Regions from separate parts of the Streptomyces sp. NPDC058877 genome, predicted to be linked through region 1. Evidence: riboswitches for the same ligand, from Rfam matches in the RefSeq annotation. Region 1 holds a riboswitch; each other region holds the start of a gene.
What was found. Region 1 has a riboswitch for cobalamin ahead of ACFW2Y_RS08800 (acyl-CoA thioesterase). Riboswitches for the same ligand answer to the same signal wherever they lie in the genome.
Positions count from the first base shown of each region.

Region 1 (5,735 bases):
GCCGCGTCGTTCGGGCTGTTCAGGCGCTTGCCCTCCCAGCGCTCGGCCAACACGGTGATGGTGCCGTCGTGTTCGGTCCGGGTCACCCGACGATTGCCCTGTTCGCAGGTGATCAGCCGGCCCTCGCGGTCGAGCGTGTTGCCGTTGGTGTGCCCGGCGGAGCGGCGGAAGACGGCGACCGCGCCGGTCTCCTCGTCCCACCGCAGCATCCGGTCGTTGGGGATGTCGCTCCAGACCACCTGACGCCAGGCGGGCAGGTAGATCGGCCCCTCGGCCCAACGACAACCGGTGAACAGGACCTCCAGCGCCTCGTCTCCGTTCATGCACCGCCCGGTACGGAACCGGTCGTCAAGCATCTCGTACAGCCCCGGACGATCACCGCTCATGGAGTCCACTCCTCACACAACTCATCATATGCCGAATATAGATCGGCTCGAAGCGCATGTTGCAAGATGAGATACTGTCATCGCCGGCAAGTTCCGAATGGAGAGTTGTGGATCACGTCGATCGTGCGTTGCTGGCGGAGCTCCAGCAGGACGCCACCCAGCCCTACGCCGCGCTCGGCCGGGCCGTCGGCCTGTCCGCCGGTGCCGCCCATGAGCGCGTACGGAAGCTGCGGGAGCGCGGGGTCATCCGGCGCACCACCGTCGAGGTGGACCCGGCCGCCGTGGGAAGCGCCGTCCTGGCCTACGTGATGGTCGACTCGACGTCCTGGATGGGTGATTCGGCACCGGACTTCGCCGCGCTCCCCGAGGTCCTGGAGGCGCACGTCATCGCCGGCAGCGCCTCGGTTCTGGTGAAGGTCAGGACGGCCACCACCGAGCAACTGCAGGACGTGCTGCGCCGCATCTACGCGATCGACGGGGTCAGCGGAACACAGGCGACGGTGGTCCTGGAGACCTTCTTCGAGCGCCCGTTGTCACCGCTCGCCCCCGATCGGTCCTGACCCCCCTCGCGCCCGCCACCACTCCGTGGGAACGACGAAGTCGGCGGAGCGCGTCACCTTCGACTGTGACGGGGGTCCGGTTCGATGAAGCTCCGCCCTCGCGAAGCGGCCGGTCACCGGGGTACGCCCCCGCTTCGGGGTGCTCGTGCCGGCCGTGGGCGGCAGTCTGCGACACGGACCGTCCGGCGGGGCGGCTTTGTCGATGAGTTCCCCGTCCTCGAACGGTCCATCCAGCGACACGGCCGTTCTCGACAGGAGTGCCATGTCCACCATCCAGCCAGTGATCCTGACTGCCGACCAGGACGTCCTGGTCGGCTTCTACACGGAACTGTTCGGCGCCGAGGAGGTCTTCCGGGTGCCGGCGGACGGTCCGGCGTTCTACCTCGGCCTGCGCATCGGCGACACCGACCTCGGGCTGGTGGCCAAGGAAGCCCCGGAGGCCGGGGCGGCGCCGCGGATCCTGCTCGGCATCGGGGTCGACGACGTCGACGAAACGCTCGCCCGAGTGGAGGCGTTGGGCGGTTCGGTCCGCAGCGGCCCCCATGACATGCCGTGGGGACAGCGCGTCGCCCACATCCAGGACCCTGACGGCAATCCGCTGAACCTCACCCAGCCGATCCCCGATCGGTAATGCCGTTCCGCGGTGCTCGTGTTGATCGTGGGCCGTCTGCGGCAGGGACCAATGGTCTTTGTGGGCCGCGGTGTTCATCAGGACGAGCAGCGTGTGCAGGAGCTCGGCGGCGCGGGCGGGGCAGTGCGGGCCTCGGTGAGGACCCGCCGGTCCTTCGAGTGGACGAAGCCGCTTTCGGCGGGGACGCGTTCGGCGGCCAGGACCCGACCGGCCCCCTTCCCGGCAGGTGAGAGCCTGCGGGCGAAGGGGGCCTTGAAGCCGGTGACGACCACGGGACCGCCCCCGTTGTCGTCACCGGCTCGGCCCCGCTGCCCGAGGTCCACCCGCGTCCGGCTTCTCGAAGGCACCGGCACCCGCCGAGGAGCGGGATCGTGACTACTGTTGCTGCCCCTTCCGCGGTGTCGTGACGTCCTCGGCGCAGGCGAGCGCCTCGACCTCGACGCGCAGCGCGGGCGTGGCCAGCGCCGCCACGGTCATCACGGTCATGCAGGGGCGCAGGTCGCCCAGCCACGCGGCCATCCGTTCGCGCCGCCGCTGCAGGTCTATCTCGCCCGCGAAGTAGAACGTCAACTTGACCAGGTCCTCGTGGCGCATGCCCGCCGCCCGGAGGTTGGCCGTGACGTTCTCCAGCGCGAGTCCGAGCTGCTCGACCGGGTCCTCGGGAAGCTCACCGGCCGGGGTCATGCCGATCTGGCCGGATACCACGAGCCACCGGACCTGACCGGTGATCTCGGCCTGGTGCGAGTAGGCGGCGAGCGGCGCCGCTATCTCCGGGGGGTTTCGGAAGGTGTTCACGGAAGTTCTGCTCCAGTTCGGACGGACGGGCTGCGGTGCGTGCCGAGCGCCTCGGTGCTCGACTCGCCCCGGTCGGTAGTCTCGCGCACGGAGCCGTCCGGCTTCTCGGAGATCCGCACCGGTGCATCCCCGTACCGGCGCGCCAGGACCGCCACCGTGCCCTGCTGCGGTGAGACGCCTCGCACCCCGCGCCCCGTTCCCTGCGGGACGAGGCGCGGGGCGAACGCGTCCGCGACACGAGCACCCCGGTCAGGACAGGCCGGGCAGCGACACTTCGAGAACCGGGACGGGCCGCGGGCTGCCGTCGGCGTCGACGGCGACGAAAGTGAGGAAGGCGGTGGCGACCTCGGTGGCGGGGCCGGAGCTGTTCCACCGTTCGGCGGTGACGCGGACGCCGACGGTCATGGAGGTCCGTCCGGCGCGTTCGAGGCCGGCCTCGACGCTGAGCAGGTCCCCGGCCCGGACCGGGGCGAGGAAGGCCATCCGGTCGACGGACGCGGTGACGGCGGGGCCGTCGGCGTGGCGTCCGGCGGCGGCAGCGGCGGCGTCGTCGATGAGCTTCATCATCACGCCGCCGTGGATGGTGCCGTAGAGGTTGGTGTCGTGCTCGCTCATGATGTGGGCGAGGACGACCCGTGAGTCGTCCGGGGTCTTCGGCGTGCGGGCAGGGCTGGTGACGGTGGGATCGGCCACGTCAACTCTCCTTCGCGAGTCGCGGCAGGGCTGTTCCGCACGCCGCGGGTGCCGACGCACGGGCAGCGGGCAGGTCTTCGGACTCGCGGGCACGCCTCGTCGTACGAGACCCCTACTGGCCGTCGCTTCCCAGGACCGTCGTCCGGTCCCAGTGCGTATGACGGCGGTCGTTCCCGCTCACCGCTGCGGGGCAGTCCCGGATTCCCACCGGGTTCCCTCTTAGGCGTCGTCTCAATTGGTGAGGTGCCGCCGGATGAACGGTGTCGTTCCAAGGACGAGTGCGGCGAAGACGGCCAGTCGTTGAAGGCCGGGCTGCTCGGCGAGGTTGCTGTGCTGGATGCCGTGGACGGCATACCAGTTGGCGGCGAGGTCGGTCGCCATGATGGCGCAGGCAAGGTCAATTCCCCGGCGCTTGCCCCTGATGAGGAGCACGGCGGCGAGCGTGTCGAACAGTGCCAGGGACGACCAGTAGAGGTTGAGCCAGCCCGGTGCCCAGTCGTAGGGGTGCAGGCCGTGGCTGAGGAGGTCGGTGACGTGCGCGAAAGCACCGACGAAGAGCAGGACGGCCGCGATGCCGCAGGCCGATATGACTGCCCAGCGCGGGGTGTGGTGCATCCATCCGATCACGTTGCGGATCGTCCCACCTGCGGGTGTCGCTCGTCAGGCTGTCAGTCTGCGGTAGCAGATGAGGGTGCAGGCGATGGCGGTGAAGGCCAGGAAGTGCTCGGCCTTGCGCTCGTAACGGCGGTGCAGGCGGCGGCAGCCACCCAGCCAGGACATCGTGCGCTCGATCGTCCAGCGATGCCGGCCCAGTCGTGTGGAGGATTCGACGCCTCTGCGGGCGACGCGGTGTCGGATGCCGCGCGAGCGGAGCCATCGGCGCAGGTGGTCGTAGTCGTATCCCTTGTCCGCGTGGAGCTTGGCGGGCCGTCGCCGGCGTGGGCCGCGGCGGGACCGGATCGGAGGAATGCCGCGTACCAGCGGCTCAAGCGCCTGGCTGTCGTGGAGGTTCGCGCCGGAGATCCCGACAGAGATAGGCAGACCGGTCCGCTCAGTGATCGAATGGATCTTCGAGCCTTCCTTGCCCCGGTCCACAGGATTCGGACCTGTCAGCTCCCCCCTTTCAGGGCCCGCATGTTCACCGAGTCGATCGCGCAGCGCGACCAGTCCAGTGCGCCACGAGAGCCCAGTTCGTCGAGGATGATGCGGTGCAGCTTGGCCCAGACCCGGGCGGTACTCCACTCGGTGAAGCGCCGATGTGCGGTCGGCCCCGACGGCCCGAAGGCCGGCGGCAACTGCCGCCAGGTGCAGCCTGTCGTGGCCACGAAGATGATCACGGCCAACACCTCGCGGTCTCCGTACCGCCGCCGGCCGCCGCCCTGCGGTCGTGCCGGAGCGGGCGGGACCACCCGCTGGAAAAGTTCCCACAACTCGTCCGGCACCAAGCGCTCGACCATCACCACACAGCGCAGACTACTCAACCCACCAAATGAGACGACGCCTAACCTGACGCCGGCTACGAGCCTGGCCTGCCCGTGGCTGAGGCGAAGCGCGATAGTCGTCACAGGAGCGGGTTTGTTGTCACCGAGACCGCGGGCGTACGCGTCCCTGCGTGCTGCCCGGCGGGCAGGTTTGCTGCAGGACCGCATCGACGCTTGACCTCAAGCAAACTTGAGCTTCTAGGTTCCTTCCAGGGCCGCGGGAACCGACCGGCGGCGCCTTTCGAGGAGGTTCGCCATGACCGAGCGCACAGTCCACATCGAGATCCCCGACCGCTACCGCTACACCGTGATCCCGCACATCATGGTCGATGACGCCGCTGCTGCGATCGATTTCTACGAGCGGGCGTTCGGCGCCCGTGAGGACTTCAGGATTGACGCTCCGGGCGGCGGGATCCTGCACGCCGAGATCACCATCGGACGGTCGGCACTGATGCTGGGCGACGTCAGCGTGGACGAAGCGGAGACCGCCTCCTTTGCCGCGCCGACCTCGCTCGGCGGAGGCACGTCCGTCACGCTGCACGTCTTCGTGCCGGACGTCGACAGCCTGGTGGAGCGCGCCCGGGCGGCCGGCGCCGAGGTCCTCCAGCCGCCGAAGGACATGTTCCACGGCGACCGCACCGCCATCCTCAAGGACCCTTCGGGGCACATGTGGGTATTTCTGACCCATGTGGAAGACGTATCGGACGAGGAGCTGCGGCGCCGCCTGGCCGCCGCCGGGTAACCCCTCGCCGTGGGCGCAGTGACCGGACCGGTAACGGACTCCACGCAGTTGGGGGCGCCGAGCCGGAGCGGGTCATGTCCCTTGTCGTGGTGTAGCCGATCATTCGGCGGTCGTGTTGGGTAGCGCGGGGGCGCTTTCGGGGAGCTTGGCGGGGTAGAGCTGGCCCATGCTTCCTTCAGGCAGGTAGCGGCGGGGGAAGACGATCCATTCGTCGTGCAGTTCGAAGAGCACGGCGGTGACCTGCGACTATTCAGGATGAGAGAGGTTCGCTCTCAAGAGCCACCGGGCGGGCCAAGGTCATGGTCATGAGGAGCGCCGGTTTCGCTGGGCCGGGATTTGCTGCTAGGTTGCCGCGCCGTTTTTCGAGGGTTCCTGCGGTGACGAGTCCTCGGGCGTGCGTGGATCGGGCGTCGCCGCTCTGCGAGGGTGACGGTGATCACGAGGGCT
Region 1 is NZ_JBHYMF010000025.1:18,408-24,142, forward strand. Features, by position in the region: gene ACFW2Y_RS08775 (SMP-30/gluconolactonase/LRE family protein) at 1-386, opposite strand, end outside; gene ACFW2Y_RS08780 (Lrp/AsnC family transcriptional regulator) at 494-946, shown strand; gene ACFW2Y_RS08785 (VOC family protein) at 1,209-1,577, shown strand; gene ACFW2Y_RS08790 (hypothetical protein) at 1,655-1,900, opposite strand; gene ACFW2Y_RS08795 (RidA family protein) at 1,953-2,372, opposite strand; partial or broken gene ACFW2Y_RS08800 (acyl-CoA thioesterase) at 2,655-3,065, opposite strand; cobalamin riboswitch at 3,116-3,334, opposite strand; gene ACFW2Y_RS08805 (hypothetical protein) at 3,297-3,692, opposite strand; one part of gene ACFW2Y_RS08810 (IS5 family transposase) at 3,726-4,180, opposite strand; one part of gene ACFW2Y_RS08810 (IS5 family transposase) at 4,180-4,522, opposite strand; gene ACFW2Y_RS08815 (VOC family protein) at 4,803-5,288, shown strand; gene ACFW2Y_RS08820 (hypothetical protein) at 5,388-5,519, opposite strand.

Region 2 (5,735 bases), on a different contig from region 1:
TCGCTCTCCAGCGCCCTCTCCGCCCGAGCCACGAGGTTGCGCAGACGCACGGGGTCCTGCGCGTTCTCCGGCTCGCGGCGGTGGGTCGGCATCAGCAAGGAAAGGGCGGGATAGGGCCGGGGTCGGCGCAGCTCGGCGAGCTGGTCCGAGGTGAGCAGGGGATCCATCGGGTGCCTTCCTGGTGGTGAGGGCGGGCATGGCTGGTGCGGGACGGAGGCGGGGCGCCCGTGTGTGGTGGTGGGGGGCGGTGCGCGGTTCGGTGGGGGCGGGCCGCGCCGGTGCGGCCCGACGGGCCGTTCGGCTGCTTCGTTCTCGTCCTCGCTGCGGGGCGAGGCTTTGAGACCGGTGTCGCCGTGCGGTTGCACCGCTGCCGTCGACTTGCCGTCGGTGACCTCAGCCGCCGCGATCGTGGCCGCGCCGGATCCGGGCTTCACGGAACCGGTCGTCTGCCGACGGAACCGGTCGCCGAGGTCGGACCGGCCGAGCCCGTTCACGGGGCCGTCGATCGCAGATCCGCTCGGGAGGCCGGGGCAGGGGACGAGGAACGGCATGGTGAAGACCGCGTCCCACACCGCTCCGGTCGCCGCGCTGGAGTGCACGGTGTGGCCGTCGGGGTCGCCCGTGGGCCCGCCCGTCGTCACCCCTGACGACCGCCGGGCCGTCGAGGTGCACGACGTGGCTCCCTCGGAGTTCCCGCACCGTCCTGGAGGTTCCGTCCGTCACGTGGGCGCCGTCGTATCCGATGGCGATGAACTCACCCACTTCCGCCTCCTCGGTCCGGCGCCCTTCCTGAGGATCGCGGCATGGGGCGATTCCATGTGAACGGGGACACATAGACGAGCTTGACCCGATATGCAGGAAGGCGCGACTCGATCCGAAACGAAGCCGGGTTTGCCGTCACGGTCGAGCAGCGGCGCGAGGGCAGAGGTGGGAACGCGACTCGGGTCGACGGCGAGCAGGACGTCGCCCGTGTCCCCATGGGCGCGCTCGGCGAAGGCGCGCAACTCGGCGGCGGAGATCCCGGCGAGCTCGTGCACGCCCAGCTCGATCAGACGTTTGGCCTGGGCGGTGAGCGGCGGGAGCGGTGTGAGAGTGGTGGGGGCGGTGGTTCCGGACTGGTGTCGGACGTCGCTTCGGGCACGTGAGTCCTCCGGGTCGCTGTTCGCGGCAAGCCCCTGGGGCAACGCGGGGCGTCACCCGATCGTTCCCGTGATCGGCGTTGGACGTGCACCTTCGCCTGAAGCGGCGTGCGCCCCGAAGGGGGCACCCTTCGAGGACGTCCGGGCCGGACGACGATGCGTTCGGCCCGGACCTCGGGGCATCAACCGTTGTGGGCCGGCAGCTCCTCCCTGACCGTGCGGGCTGCGGCAACGAGGTTTTCCAGGGAGGCGCGGGTCTCCGGCCAGCCGCGGGTCTTGAGGCCGCAGTCGGGGTTGACCCACAGGCGCTCGGCCGGGATGGCGTCCAGGCCCTTGCGCAGGAGCACGGCGACCTCGTCGACGCTCGGGACGCGCGGGGAGTGGATGTCCCAGACCCCCGGACCGGCCTCGCGCGGGTAGCCGTGCTCGGCCAGTTCGTCGGCCACCTGCATGTGGGAACGGGCCGCCTCCAGGCTGATGACGTCGGCGTCGAGGTCATCGATGGCCCGGACGACGTCGCCGAATTCCGCGTAGCACATGTGCGTGTGGATCTGGGTGTCCGGTCGTACGCCACTGGTGGTCAGCCGGAAGCATTCGGTCGCCCAGGCCAGGTAGGCGGGGTGGTCGGCGGCGCGGAGCGGCAGGGTCTCGCGGAGCGCCGGCTCGTCGACCTGGATGACCGGCGTTCCGGCCGCCTCCAGGTCGTTCACCTCGTCGCGCAGGGCCAGCGCCACTTGCCGGGCGGTGTCACCCAGCGGTTGGTCGTCCCGCACGAAGGACCACGCGAGCATCGTGACCGGACCGGTCAGCATGCCCTTGACCGGCCTGGAGGTCTGCGACTGGGCGTACGTCGTCCAGCGCACCGTCATCGGTTCGGGGCGGGAGACGTCACCGGCGAGGACGGGCGGACGGACGTAACGGGTGCCGTAGGACTGGACCCAGCCGTGCTGGGTGGCGATGTAGCCGGTCAGCTGCTCGGCGAAGTACTGCACCATGTCGTTGCGTTCGGGCTCGCCGTGCACCAGGACGTCGATGCCGGTCTTCTCCTGGAAGGAGATGACCTCGCGGATCTCGTCCTCGATGCGGCCTTCGTATCCGGCGGTGTCGATCCGGCCGGCCCGGAGGTCGGCACGGCTCGCACGGAGCCCGCCGGTCTGCGGGAAGGAGCCGATGGTCGTGGTCGGCAGCAACGGCAGCCCTAGATGCGCGCGCTGTGCCGCGGAGCGCTCGGCGTACGGCTGGGAGCGCCGTCCGTCCGTGTCGGTGATGGCCGCGGTACGGGCACGGACCGCGGGGTCACGGGTGAGGGCGGAGCCGGCTCGTGAGGCGAGGTCGGCGCGGTTGGCGGCCAGCTCGGCGGCGATCGCACCGGTGCCTTGGGCGAGGCCGCGGGCGAGGGTGGCGACTTCGGTGCTCTTCTGACGGGCGAAGGCCAGCCAGCGTCGGATCTGGGGCTCGATGTCGCGCTCCGCGGTCGCGTCCAGGGGGACGTGCAACAGGGAGCAGGACGCGGCGACGTCGACCCGGTCGGCCAGCCCGAGGAGGGTGGCCAGGGTGGCCAGGGACTTCTGGTGGTCGTTGATCCAGACGTTGCGGCCGTTGACGACGCCTGCGACCAGGCGCTTGCCGGGCAGTCCGCCGATCGCGGCGAGGTCGTCCAGGTTCGCGGCGGCGGAGTCGGTGAAGTCCAGGGCGAGGCCCTCCACCGGGGTGGCCGCGAGCGCCTTGAGGGCATCGCCCAAGCGGTCGAAGTACGAGGCGACGAGCAGCTTGGGCCGGTCGGTGGCACGGCCCAGATCACGGTAGGCACGGACGGCGGCGCTCAGCTCGGCCGGGGTGCGGTCCTGGACCAGGGCGGGTTCGTCCAGCTGGACCCATTCGGCGCCGGCCGCGCGCAGATCGGCGAGTACTTCGGCGTAGACCGGCAGCAGCCGGTCGAGAAGGCTCAGCGGTTCGAAGTCGGCCACGACGCCCGGGGCGGGCTTGGCGAGCAGCAGGTAGGTGAGGGGGCCGACCAGGACCGGTCGGGGGGTGTGACCGAGGGCGAGGGCTTCCTTCAGCTCGGCGACCTGCTTGGTCGAGTCGGAGGCGAAGACGGTGTCCGGGCCGAGTTCGGGGACCAAGTAGTGGTAGTTGGTGTCGAACCACTTGGTCATCTCCAGCGGCGCCACGTCCTGGGTGCCACGGGCCATCGCGAAGTACCCGTCGAGCGCATCCCCCCCGACGGCGGCGCGGTGACGTGCGGGCACGGCGCCGACCATGACACTGGTGTCCAGGACGTGGTCGTAGTACGAGAAGTCTCCCGTCGGCACTTCGTGGATGCCGGCGTCGACCAACTCCTGCCAGCGGGAGCGGCGGAGGCCGGCCGCCGTCTCCCGGAGGGCATCGGCGGTGGCACGGCCCTTCCAGTAGCTCTCGACGGCCTTCTTCAGTTCGCGGTTCTGACCCTGGCGGGGATAGCCGTACACGGTGGCTCGTGCTGCCGTGGCCACGGGTTTGGCTGTCACGGAACTCTCCTTCGCGAGATGTGTCCACAACATCCCGGAGACGGGAGACGGACGCGAAGGAGCCACAGGCGGTGCGGACCACCGGGCGGGAAACGCCGGATGTGCCGCTCGCCGTGTACGCCGACCCGCCCACGAGGTCACCGGGATGTCCGCGCACGGCATACGACCGTGCGTGGGCAACGGGCAGGTCTTCGGACTCGCGGGCACGTCCTCCTGGCGGAGGAAACCTACTGGCCGTCGCTTCCCAGGGCCGTTGTCCGGTCCCAGTGCGTATGACGGCGGTCGTTCCCGCTCACCGCTGCGGGGCAGTCCCGGATTCCCACCGGGTTCCCTCTTACGACGCCTACCGCCATGGGGGTCCCCATGCCGTTCAGGCCATGGGGCGGGACGGGGCGAACCAGCTGCGAGTGCCAGCCTAGGACGTGCGATCGCTCAGCGGCGAGGTTTTCCAACATGCGGACGCAAGAACGAGGTGGCTCCGTAATCGACGACGCCCTGCGGTACGAGTACGGCCGCGCGGGAGCCCAGCGTCGTTCGTGCCGTGGCGCATACGGTGCATGGGGGCGCACGGCCGAGAGCCTCACGGAGACCGGGGCGGTGGAGATGCTCCTGGCGCTGGACGCCGTGGGTCAGACGAAGACCGGCGTGCTCGATCAGGAAGCCGGTGGCGGCGAACGGCTCCACCGGCTGGCCGCTCTTCCTGCTCTCCACGACGACCTCGGCCACGAACGCCGCGGCCTGCTCCTCGAACGCCTCGGACGTCGGGGCACCGCGCACGGGTGTGAGCCCGGGGTCTTCGGCTCCGCCGTTCACGGTGTCGTCGACACGGTGAAACCTGGGGTGCAGACCCGTCCGCTCGTTGCGGTGCCCACGAGGTCAGGACACCGGGCGCTGGCTGACGGGCCGTCCGACATGCGCGTCGTCGGCGGGCCGGCTGAGCGCCGGTACCTCGCCGAGGAAGTCTCCGCTCGAGCAGGTCTTGGTCGCTTTTGCGCTCTTGAGCCCCGCACCACCCAGGCATGATCTGAGGGCAGCACCAGGACTGCATCTGCGACGGTTCTGCTGCCTTGGCCGTCTGGCCAAGCCGCTCGTACCAGTGGCTCCGTTGAGCGCCCGAACGAGAGCCTCATCCTCCACGAACTGCGCCACATCGTGGGTCCCTGGTCTACGCGACTCACTGGGGAGTCCCCGCACCAATGGAGTTCCGACGTGGTGGAATTGATCTGAAGATCCGAAATGGACCGGGGGTTTCCCTCTACAATCAGGCGGGACGCCGGATCCGGTTGAGGGGGCTGTGCGGAGTGTCGCTGAGGGATGAGGCCGAAGAGGTCGTTGTCCGTGTGACAGAAGGGCACGCTGTCGTGTTCGGTGCTCCCCGTGGGGAGAACGGCTCGCGATGGGGGCGCTGGGTGGCTGGCCTCACCTCCAGCGAGTGGGCAGCTGTCGTGCGGACCTTGGATCCTGCGGTCCGGGTGTTCGTCGAGGCTCGGCGCGTGACCGGTCATCTGGTCGAGATCGATCCGCTCTCCCGCAAGTTGATGGAGACGGGGAAGTTGATCGTCGAGGAGGGCGGCTGGATCCAGAGCAGCATCCGCAACGACCGGGGGCAGGTGGCACGTCTGCTGCGTGTTCGTGGCACCACGGCCATCTCTGCCTTGTCGGGTGGGGCGGCCGTTCTGGGTGCCATCGCAGCTCAGGTTCAGGCGGCCGAGATGGCCCGGGACATCAAGGCCATCCGCCAGCGGGTGGATGAACTGGCCCAGCGCATGCAGTCCGACCAGATCGGTGCTGCCGAGAATGTCTTCGAACAGGTTGAGGACCTGGTGGCACGGCTGCGTGCTCATGGGGAGCGTGGTGTTGAGGCGAGTGACTTCTCGGTCACGAGGAGCAGTCTGGGTGATGTGAGTCGTAAGGGTCTTCGCCATCTCGGGGACGCGATGGCGCGGCTGGAGGATGTTGGGAAGGGATCCTTGCGCCGGGTGCACAAGGGCCTGAGCCAGGGGGCTGTGGACGAGGTGGAGCTGCACCTCGATCTGATGACGCAGTGTTACGTGGCCACGGTCCAGTTCGGGCTCGCCCAGATCGCCTT
Region 2 is NZ_JBHYMF010000006.1:25,514-31,248, forward strand. Features, by position in the region: gene ACFW2Y_RS02785 (chemotaxis protein) at 1-167, opposite strand, end outside; partial or broken gene ACFW2Y_RS02790 (DUF5701 family protein) at 879-1,052, opposite strand; gene metE (5-methyltetrahydropteroyltriglutamate--homocysteine S-methyltransferase) at 1,322-3,646, opposite strand; cobalamin riboswitch at 3,811-4,026, opposite strand; gene ACFW2Y_RS02800 (hypothetical protein) at 4,079-4,459, opposite strand; gene ACFW2Y_RS02805 (hypothetical protein) at 5,140-5,735, shown strand, end outside.
Region 2: linked by a shared signal. The riboswitch ahead of metE (5-methyltetrahydropteroyltriglutamate--homocysteine S-methyltransferase) and the one ahead of ACFW2Y_RS08800 (acyl-CoA thioesterase) in region 1 are both predicted to bind cobalamin.

Region 3 (5,735 bases), on a different contig from region 1:
GGGCGCCACCGAGGACGTGCAGGCCGTCGCGGATCTGGGCGTCCTTGACCTCGCACAGCCAACCGTCGACGTGCAGCAGGAAGTCGTCGAAACCGTCGTCCTCGGGGCGCTCGTCGAGACCGAGGTCGTGGTCGAGCTTGGCGGCCTGGATCAGGGTCCAGATCTGGGCGCGGATCGCGGGCAGCTTCGCCGGGTCCATGGAAGAGATCTGCGCGTACTCGTCGAGCAGCTGCTCCAGGCGCGCGATGTCGCCGTACGAGTCGGCGCGGGCCATCGGGGGCACCAGGTGGTCGACGAGGGTCGCGTGCACGCGCCGCTTGGCCTGGGTGCCCTCGCCCGGGTCGTTGACGAGGAACGGGTAGACCAGGGGCAGGTCGCCGAGGGCCGCGTCGGGGCCGCAGGCGGCGGACAGACCGGCGTTCTTGCCCGGCAGCCACTCCAGGTTGCCGTGCTTGCCCAGGTGGACCATGGCGTCGGCGCCGAAGCCGCCGTCCTCGGCGCGGGCGGCGATCCAGCGGTAGGCGGCCAGGTAGTGGTGGGACGGCGGGAGGTCGGGGTCGTGGTAGATCGCGATCGGGTTCTCCCCGAAGCCGCGCGGCGGCTGGATGAGGACCAGCAGGTTCCCGCGCCGCAGGGCGGCGAGGACGATGTCGCCCTCGGGGTTGCGGGAGCGGTCCAGGAACATCTCGCCCGGCGGCGGGCCCCAGTGCTCCTCGACCTCGGTGCGCAGCTCCTCCGGGAGGAGCGCGTACCAGCGCTTGTAGTCGGCGGCGGGGATGCGGACCGGGTTCTTCGCGAGCTGTTCCTCGGTGAGCCAGTCCTGGTCGTGGCCGCCGGCCTCGATGAGGGCGTAGATCAGCTCGTCCCCGTCGCCGGAGACCAACCCGGGCAGCTCCCCCTCCGGCCCGAAGTCGTACCCCTCCGCGATCAGGCGCCGCAGCAGGGCGACGGCGGAGGCCGGGGTGTCCAGGCCGACCGCGTTGCCGATGCGGGAGTGCTTCGTCGGGTACGCGGAGAGGACGAGGGCCAGCTTCTTCTCGGCGTTCGGGACGTGCCGCAGCCGGGCGTGCCGGACGGCGATCCCGGCCACCCGGGCGGCGCGCTCGGCATCCGCCACGTACGCCGGCAGGCCGTCCGCGTCGATCTCCTTGAAGGAGAACGGCACGGTGATCAGCCGGCCGTCGAACTCGGGCACGGCGATCTGGTTGGCCGCGTCCAGCGGGGACAGGCCCTCGTCGTTCTCCTCCCAGGCGGAGCGCGAGCCGGTCAGGCACAGCGCCTGCAGCACCGGCACGTCGAGCGCGGCGAGCGCCCCCGCGTCCCAGGCCTCCTCGTCCCCGCCCGCCTGCGCCTCGGCCGGCTTGGTGCCGCCGGCCGCGAGGACGGTGGTGACGATCACGTCGGCGGTGCGGAGGGTGTCGACGAGCTCCGCCTCGGGGGCGCGCAGGGAGGCCACGTAGAGCGGCAGGGCGCGCGCGCCGGCGTCCTCGATCGCCCCGCACAGGGCGTCGACGAAGGCGGTGTTCCCGCTCATGTGGTGGGCGCGGTAGTAGAGCACGGCGACGGTCGGGCCGGTCTCGTTCCGCGCCGGGCGCTCCAGGGGGCCCCAGGTGGGGGTGGCGGCCGGGGCCTCGAAGCCGTGGCCGGTGAGGAGCACGGTGTCGGAGAGGAAGTGGGCCAGCTGCGCCAGGTTGGCCGGGCCGCCGTGCGCCAGGTAGGCGTGCGCCTCGGTGGCGACGCCGATCGGGACGGTGGAGGCCGCCATCAGCTGGGCGTCGGGGGCCTGTTCGCCGCTGAGCACGACGACCGGCTTTCCGGCGGCGAGGAGCACGTCCAGCCCCTCCTGCCAGGAGCGGAGGCCGCCGAGGAGGCGGACGACGACCAGGTCGACGCCGTCGAGCAGGGCCGGCAGGTCGGCGAGGGGCAGGCGGGAGGGGTTGGCGAAGCGGTACTCGACCGGGCCGTCCCCGGGCGCCGCGGCGTTCGCCGCACGGGCGCTGAGCAGGTCGGTGTCGGAGTGCGACAGCAGCAGGAGCATGGCGAGCTCAGGCCTTCCTCGGGGTTGTCCGCGCCCCGGGTGGTCGTGTGAATGGGGGCCTCCCCTCGCTCGGCCGAAGCCGAGAGCTCGGGGAAGGGAGTTCCTGACTCACCCGTGCCATCGCTGGTACGGGCTCACAGTGGCGGGACCGCGCCGGATTCTCACCGGGCTTCCTCCCCGGGGTCCTGGGACCCCATGCCGGTCTGCATCCTAGATCGTGGCGCCGTCGGGCCCCCAGGGAGCGGGGACGTCGACCGGATCACACCCGGTGGCCGGCCGGTTCCCCGTGGGTATGCTCGCCGCCATGCCGCCCACCCCACCCCCGACGCCCGAAGCGGGCGAGGCCCGCACGCGGGACCGTGGCGACGCCTGCCCGGGAGCGCTGCGCCTGCACGCCGCCGACGACGGCCGCCTGGCCCGACTCCGCCTGCCCGCAGGCCGTCTGACGGCAGCTCAGGTGGAGGTCCTGGCCGGCGCGGCCGACGCCCTCGGCGACGGGCGGATCAGCATCACCTCGCGCGGCAACGCGGAGCTGCGCGGCCTCGCCGAGGACTGCGGGGCACGGCTGGCGGAGCTCCTGGCGGAGGCGGGCCTGCTGCCCTCCCCCACCCACGAACGGGTCCGCAACATCGTGGCCTCGCCCGCTGCGGGCCTCGACGGACTCGGCCACGCCGACGTGCAGTTGTGGGCGCGCGGGTTGGACGCCGCGCTCTGTGCCGAGGCCCGGGCGGCGTCCCTTTCGGGGCGGTTCCTCTTCGTCCTGGACGACGGGCGCGGAGACGTGGCCGGACTGGGCGGCGATGTGAGCTTGATCGCAGAACCGGACGGATCGGTCCTGCTGCGGCTCGGCTCACGGGCCTTCCGGCTCGCCGCCGCGGACGCCGTCCGGGCCGCCCTCACCGCCGCCCTCGCCTTCCTGGACGCCGCCGGGGCCGCCGGAAACGGGGCCTGGCGCCCCCGCGAACTGCCCGACGGGCACCTGCCGGACTGGGCCGACGCCCTGGCACGGGCCGGGATCACGGCCGAGCCCGTACCGGTACCGCCCCTGCCCGCGCCCCGGTCGCCCGAGCCCGGGCCGCTCGGCGACGGTGCCCTGCACGTCCTCGCTCCGCTCGGCCGGCTCACCACCGTCCAGCTGCGGGCCCTGCTGCCGGCCGCCGAGATCCGGCTCACGCCGTGGCGGGGGGTCGTCGTGGTGGGCGTCGCAGCCGCCCCGGCCGCGGACCGCCCCGCCGCCGTCCCGGCCGCCGGGCGAGCCTCCGCCCCCACTCCGGCCGCCGGCGGAAGCACCCCGGTCGGTTCCCTCCCGGCGCGGCTCGCCGAGCTGGCGTCACACGGCCTGCTCACCCGCTCCGACGCACCCGGCGCCCGGGTCACCGCCTGCACCGGGCGGCCCGGCTGCGCCAAGTCCCTCGCCGACGTCCGGGCCGACGCCCCCGCCGCACCCCCCGGACCCCTGCCCGTGCACTTCTCCGGCTGCGCACGCCGCTGCGGACACCCGCACGGCACCTGGATCGACGTCCTCGCCACCGGCGACGACGGCTATCTGGTGGACGGCGTCCCCACCCCCCGCACCTCCCTGACCGCAGCAGTCGCGGCGGCCCGCAGCCTGCCGACCCACACGAGATGAGCGAGAACAACAGGATGTTCGACTACGAGAAGGACGGGACGGAGATCTACCGCCGGTCCTTTGCCACCATCCGCGCCGAGGCGGACCTCGCGGGCCTGCCCGCCGACGTCGCCCAGGTGGCGGTCCGGATGATCCACGCCTGCGGCATGACCGACCTCGTGCAGGACATCGCGTACTCCCCCGGCGTCGTCGCCGGCGCCCGCACCGCGCTCCGCGCCGGTGCCCCCATCCTCTGCGACGCGCAGATGGTCGCCAGCGGCGTCACCCGCAAGCGGCTGCCCGCCGACAACGAGGTGCTCTGCGGCCTCTCCGACCCGGCCGTCCCGGGCCTCGCCGCCGAGCTCGGCACCACCCGCTCCGCCGCCGCGTTCGAACTGTGGCGGGACCGGCTCGAAGGTTCCGTCGTCGCCATCGGCAACGCCCCCACCGCCCTCTTCCACCTCCTGGAGATGATCGCGAAGGGCGCCGGGAAGCCCGCCGCCGTCCTCGGCATACCCGTCGGCTTCATCGGCGCCGCCGAATCCAAGGAGGCGCTGGCCGAGAACGTCCTCGGCCTCGACTACCTGGTCGTACGGGGCCGACGCGGCGGCAGCGCGATGACCGCCGCCGCGCTCAACGCCCTCGCCCACGAAGCGGAGATCCAGCAGTGACCGGCAAGCTCTACGGCGTGGGCCTCGGCCCCGGCGACCCGAACCTGATGACCGTGGCCGCCGTGAAGGCGATCTCCGAAGCCGACGTCATCGCCTACCACTCCGCCCGCCACGGCCGCTCCATCGCCCGCTCCATCGCCGCCGAGCACATCCGCGAGGACCACCTCGAAGAGCGGCTGGTGTACCCGCTCACGGTGGAGACCACGGACCACCCCGGCGGCTACCGGGGGGCCCTGAACGACTTCTACGAGGAGGCCGCGGCCCGCCTCGCCGCCCACCTCGACGCCGGCCGCACCGTCGCCGTCCTCGCCGAGGGCGACCCGCTCTTCTACGGCTCCTACCAGCACATGCACAAGCGGCTCGCCGACCGCTACGACACCACCGTCATCCCCGGCGTCACCTCGGTGAGCGCCGCCGCCGCCCGGCTCGGCGAGCCGCTGTGCGAGGCGGAGGAGGTCCTCACGATCATCCCCGGCACCCTGCCGGAGGACGAGCTGACGGCCCGCCTCGCGGGCACCGACTCGGCGGTCGTCATGAAGCTCGGCCGCACCTTCCCCACCGTGAAGCGGGCCCTGGAACGGGCCGGTCGCCTGGACGACGCGCGGTACGTGGAGCGGGCGTTCATGGCCGGCGAGCGGACGGAGAAGCTGACGGAGGTCGACCCCGCGTCCGTCCCGTACTTCTCGGTCGCCGTGCTGCCCTCCCGCATCGACCAGGAGCCCCCGGTGCGGGAGGCGGGCGAGGTCACCGTGGTCGGCACCGGCCCCGCCGGAGCGCCCTGGCTCACCCCCGAGTCGCGCGGCGCCCTCGTCAACGCCGACGTCCTCGTCGGCTACACCACCTACCTCGACCGGGTTCCGGAGCTGCGGCCCGGGCAGATCCGGCACGGCTCCGACAACAAGGTCGAGTCCGAGCGCGCCGAGTTCGCCCTCGACCTGGCCCGGCGCGGCCGGAAGGTGGCGGTCGTCTCGGGCGGCGACCCCGGCGTCTTCGCCATGGCGACGGCGGTCCTGGAGGTCGCCTGCGAGCCGGCGTACGCGGACGTGCCCGTCCGGGTCCTCCCGGGCGTGACCGCGGCCAACGCCGCCGCCGCGGCGGCCGGCGCCCCCCTGGGCCACGACTACGCCACGATCTCCCTCTCCGACCGGCTCAAGCCCTGGGACGTCATCGAGGCCCGGCTCCGGGCAGCCGCCTCGGCCGACCTGGTCATCGCCCTCTACAACCCGGGCTCCAAGTCCCGCAACCACCAGGTGGCCGCCGCCCGCGACCTCCTCCTCGAACTCCGCTCCCCCCAGACCCCGGTGGTCGTCGCCCGTGACGTGGGCGGGCCGGAGCAGTCGGTCCGGGTGCTGACCCTGAAGACCCTGGAACCCTCCGAGGTCGACATGCGCACCCTGCTCCTGATCGGGTCCTCGCA
Region 3 is NZ_JBHYMF010000007.1:42,371-48,105, reverse strand. Features, by position in the region: gene cobN (cobaltochelatase subunit CobN) at 1-2,038, opposite strand, end outside; cobalamin riboswitch at 2,117-2,250, opposite strand; gene ACFW2Y_RS03225 (cobalamin biosynthesis protein CobG) at 2,331-3,668, shown strand; gene ACFW2Y_RS03220 (precorrin-8X methylmutase) at 3,683-4,318, shown strand; gene cobJ (precorrin-3B C(17)-methyltransferase) at 4,315-5,735, shown strand, end outside.
Region 3: linked by a shared signal. The riboswitch ahead of cobN (cobaltochelatase subunit CobN) and the one ahead of ACFW2Y_RS08800 (acyl-CoA thioesterase) in region 1 are both predicted to bind cobalamin.